2 regions of the Ruegeria sp. B11 genome follow, and region 2 is predicted to be linked to the other one. Evidence: riboswitches for the same ligand, from Rfam matches in the RefSeq annotation. Region 2 holds a riboswitch; the other holds the start of a gene.

Region 1 (4,211 bases), on a different contig from region 2:
TGCGCCCAGCCATTCGAAATAGCTGATTACGTCAGACATTGTAGCGTAAGAGCCGGTATCACGCGTCCCCATTTCCCAATTGTCGGCGGGGCCGTCGATCAAGCTGTTATGTGGCAGCTTGGTCAGCCGGTCAGAAATCCAGGCCACCCCGTAACCATGGCGCGAGAACACCTTGTAAGGCGAGATCACATAGCCATCGACATCATAGGCGGTTAGGTCGATCCGGCCATGCGCGGCGTGCTGGATACCGTCGATTATGATGAAGCAATTGGGCGCAACGGCGCGGATCTCGGCAGCCACAGCCGCTACATCCACGCCCATACCGGTCACCGGCGAGGTGTGCACGATAGTCGCAACCTTTGTGTCCGGCGTTACCTGCGCCGCATAAGCATCTGCTGTGACGGTGCCTGTGGCGTCGTCATGGACCACCAGAACATGATCTTGCCCGGCCACCCCGGCCCAACGCGCGCAAGCGCTTCGGGTCGCGGGATGTTCCAGCGTTGTGCCAAGTACCCGACCGGTGGCGGTGCCCAGACAGGCGTTCATGATCAATCGAAACAGCAGCTCGGTCCCGCTTTCGCCGACAAAGAACTGGCCACCGGGGGCGTTCATGAACACGGCCATATCTTCTTTGGCCTTGTTGATTACCCGCACCAGTTCGTGACTTCCCGGGTTGTCGCGGCCCTGATTGTCAGGGATCGCAGCATAAGCCTGCGAGGTGCCCACAACCGAATTCAGCGTCAGCGCCCCACCCGCGTTTTCAAAGAAAATACGCGGTCCCTGCTGCGGGCAGTGGTCAACCTGCGCAAATCGGGCACGGATTTGTTCAAGCAATTCTGGAGTGATCTTGGTCATCGGGAACCATTCCTGCGAAAATGTCATTCTGGCAAGATATATGCGCCCTTTTGCAAAACTACTCACAAAAAAACTTGGGGCATTGTGGGTGGAAATTGAGACCATCGAGCCAAGAGAGCTCAGCCACAAGAACAATATGGTTCGCGAATTTCAATTTCGTCGGCCCGATCACACCCTCACGCATGCCTTCGCTCGGTTGCGAAACCGCTAGTCAGGCCGACGGTTTGTAACCTGAGCGTTGTTCTAGAGACATCGCTTTGCAAAAGAAGTTTGAACTAATGCAGAACGGCCTGGATCCTACGAAGCTACTTATTGCAACTGTCTTGGACACCAATCGCAGTGGCCATGCAGTTTTAGTTTATCGCTCGAGTGAAGGCGATTTGATTCTGGACAATGTCACCAACAGGATCAAATCTTGGAAGGAAACGAGGTATCTTTTCCTACGAATACAGGACCCAAATCACCCTGATCGTTGGGTACAGGTTTCTAGCGGCTAAAGACAATGTGGCGCGCCCTAGAGACGCGCCACAATAAAATTTTGGTCCTGCGACTACTGGTTGTTTCGCGGCAACCCAAGTTTAGGACACTGCTTCAAACTTTGGTCAAGCTTTCGCAGCGTTGTACAAACGCGGAGTCACCAGACCTGTACTGTTCAAACCGCGCATTGCCTTGGCTGCCGCAAGCACTGCCAGATCAGCAATCGGCTCAATGACGATTACCAGCATATAAGCGCCGCCAAAGGACAGAACCGACGCCATGGTTTCTGCGCCGAAACCCTGGCCGTAGAAGGCCCAGAACCCAACCCATGCGACTACTCCTCCCTGATACGTCGCACTTAGGGCAAGAGCTTGGCCATATTTGAGGTCAACATATGCTGTGCCGGGTGCGATGATGCGGCTGGCCAGTGCCTGTAGCGCAAATAGCGGCACCAGCAGAGTGGTCAGGTTGATGAAGTACTGCGGAAGATCGAACGGGGCAAAAAACACACCCTGAATCAGGAGACCAGCTGCCAATCCAAAAGCCGCGGGTGCAGCACCGAGAAGCAGAAACAGCGTCGACCCCAGGATGAAGTGGACTTCAGAGACACCAACCGGGAAATGCGGCAGGACTTCGAAGAAAAGGAAAACCCCAACGGTGGCGAGCACCGAGCGCATAACAAAAGATGCAGGTCCATTCGCACGCAATGTGGAAAACGTTTCTTTCGCTGCGTAAGTAGCCGCACCTGCGGCGGTAACATAGGAAAGCGCGATTTTGGCACCATTCACGATGCCCGGTTCGATATGCATGTTTTTTCTCCCTACCGCCTCACCCGGCGGCTTGTCAGGTTGAATCGACCGTAAGGCCGACAGGTTCAGTCTGGGCATAGCCCGGCGCTTTACGGCAGGTCTCCTGACTCGCGGGTGCTCGCTCCGCCAACCTTCCCGGTTCCATTACGAACCAGTGGTGTCTTGGCATCGCTCTCCGCTCACAGTTGCGGGGGCAGTTACGGAATTGGCGCCATTGAAAACACCGAACCGTATTCCCTTTTAATCCTTTTGGCTTCCGCCATCAGGAACCGAAAACAATTCACCGCTACAATGGCGGCTTCGCCTGTGTCAATTGTCTTTGCGACCTATTCCAATGTAAACTCGACCGAAGCAGGATTCACGCAACCGGTCACTTGATCGACAGGGTAAACCAAGCGTTACCTGAAACCTCTTGAAGCTCTAGCTGCTAGAGGCTTTAAGAATCGGATTAATTCGCGATAGTGCGATCCAAATACGTTAAACTTGTGAACCAGGACGAGACCTATGCTTACAAGGCGCCATTTCATTCAATCCACCACAGCGCTGTTCTCGGCGTCTGCGGCCAGTCCATTGATCGCCAAAACCTGGCCAACCGCATCGCAGAAGACCTATTGGGACAGTCAGGTCACGCCAATTGGTTACGATCCAATGACCTCAAATCCGTGGGGTGTTCATGACCGTTTTTTACCAAGACGCGTCGCGGCAAATGATGGTTTGGTTCCAGGTGACATCCATGTGGATGCCGTCGCGCGCTATCTCTATCATATCGAAGAAGGCGGGACCGCAATGCGCTATGGCGTAGCGATCGCGCGCGGGAACCTTTACGAGCCCGGCACCTATGTTATCCGCCGAAAGGTCGAATGGCCACACTGGACACCAACCGCTTCAATGATCGAGCGCAACCCCGAATACGCGGAATTCCGGAATGGCATGGAGCCCGGGCCGAATAATGCTCTCGGCTCTCGTGCCCTTTATCTATACGTTGGAGACCGAGACACATATCTCAGAATTCACGGCACGCCTGAGCCAAGAAGCATCGGCGGTCGCGCAAGTTCTGGATGTGTGCGAATGATCATGGCTCATATCAATGACCTCTACCCAAACGTGAAAACCGGCTCGACCGCTTTCCTATACTCTGCCGAAGATAGCGTCACAGCCCGCTCATGAATATTGGGCAGCGTACAAGGACGTCGCTGCCCTCATTTCGATCAGGCGTCGCGCGCAATGCAGATCGGAGCGCCATTCGTCGCGCGCAATGGTACCAATGTCGTCTCGACGGGTCCGCTGTGCTCATACCAAAAGCAATTATCTTCTGGCAAAAGGCGTGCCGTGGTCAAATCCTGCGCCGGCCCTGCCAGCGCTACGACCGAATCTGGCACGTTGCCTGGTTCAAGTGCCTTGCTTTTGGCTCCGGTGAACTGGGCTGAGCAACCAGCCGTAATCGAGACTAACGTGATGGTAATTGCGATCCGTTTCTGCATTGATCTGTTCCAAATTTTTTGCGTCATCTGCAATTAGATTGCATCCACACGGCCGGCCCGCAAGACGAAATGAACTAACAATATCGCAGGCAAAGAACCCGGATGAAAAAAATATAAAAGGTATTGAAGCTCTAGTTACTGTAGGAACTATTTACAAAGGACCATAGAGATTCTTGAGGTCCAATCATGTCATCCGATACCCATAGCCACGACCATGGCCACGAAAACAAACATGGTCACCACGCATGCGGTAGTGGCGGGTGTGGCGACATCGCCCCCGCCGGTCCAATTCCTGAAGGTGGTAGAAGCTTTCAGGTCTCTGGCCTTGATTGCGCCGAAGAGGTGGCGATCCTGAACCGTGTCGTCGGCCCGAAAGCAGGTGGTGAAGAGCATCTCGCATTTGATGTGATCAACGGTCGGATGACGCTTCTTGAAAGTGCTTCCAAGTTATCTGACGAAGATGTCATGCTGCTGGTTGCGAGTACTGGTATGACCGCCAAACCATGGGATGACGGAAATGCCGCCCAGGACCAGGCGGCGCATATTGCACGTCAGCGGCGGTTCACCACTCTTAGCGGAGGGTTTTGGG
Region 2 (4,211 bases):
AGTGTCTGCTCGACATATGTGTCGACTGAGAGGGGATGCTTCAGCGCCGTCAGATTGGCCAGCCGCATCGTTGGCATGCGTCCTTCAGGCCCACTTCCACGATGCCATCCCGCCGCGAAAGCGCCAAGGTCACTGTCGGAAAAGGACAGCACCACAAGGTCCGCCGGGCTCTGACCCAGATCGGTCGGGGTCTCGGTTTCTTCGAGCCCATGGCTTTCGCGGAAGACGACGTGCATAAGTCTTACTCGGCAGCCTCGGTTACACCCACAAGGATATCGCGGATCTCGGCCTCTTTGATATCGTCATGCTCGGCAATGACCACAATGCGCGAGCGACGGTCTTCGCCGGACTCCCACGGGCGGTCATATTGGTGACGCACGCGCGCACCGACGGCCTGAACCAGTAGGCGCATGGGCTTGCCCTGAACGGCGGCATAGCCTTTGACGCGCAGGATATTCAACTCGTTGGCCAATCGTTCAATCTTGGCGACCAGATCAATCGGATCGATTTGCTCGGGCAGTTCAACGATGATGCTTTCGAAATCGTCATGCTCGTGATCGTGATGGCCGTCGTGATGGCTGGGACGCGCGTCCATGTCATCCTCGGCCGCGGCTTCTAGACCCAGCACGACGCGGACGTCCACGGCACCCTCGGCCACTTCGACCACGGGCATGGGGCGGGGCGCTTCGGCGGCGATGATCTCTTTCGCTTTCGCAACGCCTTCCGGGCCAGCCAGATCGGGCTTGGTCAGCAGAATGATGTCGGCGCAGGAAATCTGATCCTCGAACACCTCGGACAAGGGAGTTTCATGATCAATCGAGTCATCTGCCATGCGTTGCGCATCCACCGCCTCGACATTCGGAGCGAACCGACCAGCGGCCACGGCCTCGGCATCGGCCAGAGCAATCACGCCATCGACGGTGATTTTCGAGCGGATATCGGGCCAGTCGAACGCCTTTAGCAGCGGTTTTGGCAGGGCAAGACCGGAGGTTTCGATCAGGATGTGATCGGGGCGCGGCTCTAGTGCCATCAGGGCTTCGATGGTCGGGATGAAGTCATCGGCGACGGTGCAGCAGATGCAGCCATTGGCCAGTTCCATGATGTTTTCCGCGGGGCAATCAGGAATGGCGCAGGATTTCAGGATATCGCCATCGACGCCGACATCACCGAATTCATTGACGACCACCGCCAGACGCTTGCCCTGCGGGTTCTGCATCAGGTGACGTACCAGAGTGGTTTTGCCCGAGCCCAAAAAGCCGGTGATCACAGTGACGGGGAGTTTCTCAAGGTTGCTCATTTCAGGGCTCCAATCGGGGGAATGCGGGCCGCACAGTTTTTGCGGAAATGTTCGGGACGTTCGCGCCATTTGACCAATCCGTCCTCGGTGGCGAGGTATTTGGCTGCGCCTTCGACGATGGTTTCAACATGGTCGATCTCGTTCAGATGCTCATACACGAAAGTCCAGCGATCCGGTCCTCCGCGTAGCACGATCGAGCAGCCTTCATCGCAATTCGACAGGCATTCCACAGCTTTCAAGGTAATGCCTTCGGGCAGGCCCGCCTGTTCAAGCGCCTTGTGCAGCAACGTGCCGGGGCGCTGGGCGTCATCCTCGACAGGCAGCCCGCGACGGCAGGTAGTGCAAACCAGCAGTTCGACCGGTGCGGTCTCGGTCATGTCTCTCATCCCCCCAAATCCTCTTCGTGGGGGACGGGGTTTCATGCGGGCCGATCACAGCCCCACACCGGAACACCCCGTCCGGTTTCATCTTCGGGCGTTGGCAGGTCTCCCGGCTTGCGGATGTCAGAGGAGGCCTCTGTCGGATGTCCCGCCTTCCCGGCCATACTGCCAGTGGCTTTGGGCACCCTCTCCGGTCACGGTCGCGGGGGCGGCTGCGTTTGACGGCAAAAACCGCTGACGCATTCCCTTTTCATCTGCTCTCGCAGACACCAACGAAAGGGACATGCGGCAGGGCAGGGTTGCTTGTCAAGCGAGTCGCGCCGATCCGTGAAAAAGCGGATAAAAAGCGACCTGTCGGGGTCGCTGGGCGGCATGATACTTCTGCAACGACGTGCTGGCATGGCAGCAAGATGCGAACAGGAGGATACCGCGCATGAAAGTAGGGTTTATCGGGCTGGGGAATGTAGGGGGCAAGCTATCTGGATCGCTGCTACGAAACGGTATCGATCTGACGGTTCATGACCTGAACCCGGATCTGGTGACCGAATTCGTCGCCAAGGGTGCCAAAGCCGCCAAAAGCCCGGCGCAACTGATGCGCGATTGCGATGCTGTTATAACCTGTTTGCCTTCTCCTGCGGCCTCGGATGCGGTGATGCAGGAAATGTTGCCAGAGGTCGGCCCTGGCAAAATCTGGATGGAAATGTCGACCACTGACGAAGCCGAAGTCAAACGCCTTGGCGCAATGGTCATCGAACGAGGCGGCGCAGCGGTGGATTGCCCGGTTTCGGGCGGATGTCACCGGGCAGCGACGGGTAATATCTCGATCTTCGCAGGCTGTGATCGTGAGACTTTTGAACGTATCCTGCCATTCCTGACCACCATGGGGCGGCGCATTCTGCACACGGGCGATCTGGGCTCGGCCTCTGTTCTGAAGGTGTTGACCAATTATCTGGCTACCGCCAACCTGATCACCTGCGCCGAGGCATTGGTGACAGCCAAGGCCGCCGGCATGGACCTTGGAACCACCTATGAGGCGATTAAGATATCGTCAGGCACATCCTTCGTGCACGAGACCGAAAGTCAGGTCATCCTGAACGGCTCGCGCGATATTTCCTTCACCATGGACCTGGTGAAAAAAGATATCGGTCTGTTTCAGGAGGTCGCCGACCGTGCCGGAGTTCCTCTTGAGATAAACCCATTGATGATCAAGATTTTCGAAGATGGCATCGCGCGATATGGTGAACGTGAATTGTCCCCGAACATCATCAGGCGGCTAGAGGACGCGACCGGACTGGAGATCCAGGCGCCAGGGTTCCCAACCGAGATGCTGGACGACGAGCCAGAAGAACCGGGTTATGAGGTGATCCCACAGAATCGGTAGATAGATTAATCGGCAAGCATTGCGGCTGTCTGGCGACCTGGTTGGACAAAATTCTGGTGCTATTCTAAATAGGTCGACAGGAGTCCGACACCGGCACAGGCAAGAGAACAACTTATGACGAATGAGACCTTTCTCATCGTAACAACGATGAAAAACGAAGGGCCTTTCATGATCGATTGGGTGGCCTACAACCACGCAATCGGTTTTGATGACATTCTGATTTATACCAATGATTGCGCTGATGGTACCGATGCCATGGGTGACCGGTTGCAAGTGCTTGGCTGGGCTCACCACCAACGAAACAGACTGGGTCCGCGCGCTGCGCCTCAGGTTCGTGCATTTTCGCTTGCGCGGAATCACCCAAGCTATCTGTCTTCGGATTGGATTCTCAGTTTGGATGTGGACGAGTATATCAATATCCGTTTGCCCAATAGTGATATAAGAAGCCTCGTTGAGGCCAGCGGCGTGGCGGACGCGATCTCGATCTGCTGGCGCATGTTCGGAAACGCAGGTCAGAACGATTTCGTTGATCGACCTGTACCTGAGACTTTCTTTCTGGCCGCCACGGAAGACGGCTATCCGCATCACCGGACCAAAGGGTTCAAAACGCTGTTCCGCAACAATGGGAAATTCAGCCGTTTTCGCGCCCATCGTCCCAGGATCAATCCAGAAGATGCACCGAACCCTGACGCACCATACGAAGGGGTGTTGTGGCGGGATTCGGGCGGGAACCTCTACCCAGCAGACCAAGTGAAATGGAAAGCATGGCGTGGTTTCAGCCATGAATTCGCGCGCATTCATCATTATGCTGTGCGCAGCACTGATAGCTTTTTGGTCAAGCGCGACCGTGGGCGCACCAATCATGTGGGGCAGGATCAAGGGCTCAAATACTGGCTCATGATGAACCACAATGATGTTGAGGATCGCTCAATTCTGGAACACATGCCGGCTATGCACGACATCAAATCTGAGATGATGGCAGATCCGCAATTGGCAGACCTCCATCACCAAGCATGTGAGTGGCACAGGTCGAAAGCCGAAGAATTGAGAGCCAGACCGGACTGGGTTGATCTGGTTGAAGCGTTGCAAAATTCCTCTACCGGAGAAGACGTCTATGGGTGAAGCTGTATCTGCTGAGGATCGCCGCAAGAAG

The links. A riboswitch is a leader RNA that binds a small molecule or an ion and turns the genes downstream of it on or off. The one in region 2 is predicted to bind cobalamin.
Region 1: linked by a shared signal. The riboswitch ahead of ACR0I1_RS10705 (energy-coupling factor ABC transporter permease) and the one ahead of ACR0I1_RS11890 (DUF1636 family protein) in region 2 are both predicted to bind cobalamin.

The regions. Positions count from the first base shown of each region.
Region 1 is NZ_JBQFVO010000002.1:664,343-668,553, reverse strand. Features, by position in the region: gene ACR0I1_RS10715 (aminotransferase class V-fold PLP-dependent enzyme) at 1-855, opposite strand, end outside; gene ACR0I1_RS10710 (transglutaminase-like cysteine peptidase) at 1,113-1,352, shown strand; gene ACR0I1_RS10705 (energy-coupling factor ABC transporter permease) at 1,458-2,141, opposite strand; cobalamin riboswitch at 2,218-2,430, opposite strand; gene ACR0I1_RS10700 (L,D-transpeptidase) at 2,646-3,308, shown strand; gene ACR0I1_RS10695 (hypothetical protein) at 3,350-3,622, opposite strand; gene ACR0I1_RS10690 (heavy metal translocating P-type ATPase) at 3,809-4,211, shown strand, end outside.
Region 2 is NZ_JBQFVO010000003.1:23,966-28,176, reverse strand. Features, by position in the region: gene cobN (cobaltochelatase subunit CobN) at 1-236, opposite strand, end outside; gene cobW (cobalamin biosynthesis protein CobW) at 242-1,297, opposite strand; gene ACR0I1_RS11890 (DUF1636 family protein) at 1,294-1,674, opposite strand; cobalamin riboswitch at 1,760-1,966, opposite strand; gene ACR0I1_RS11885 (NAD(P)-dependent oxidoreductase) at 2,072-3,058, shown strand; gene ACR0I1_RS11880 (glycosyltransferase family 2 protein) at 3,173-4,180, shown strand; gene ACR0I1_RS11875 (class I SAM-dependent methyltransferase) at 4,173-4,211, shown strand, end outside.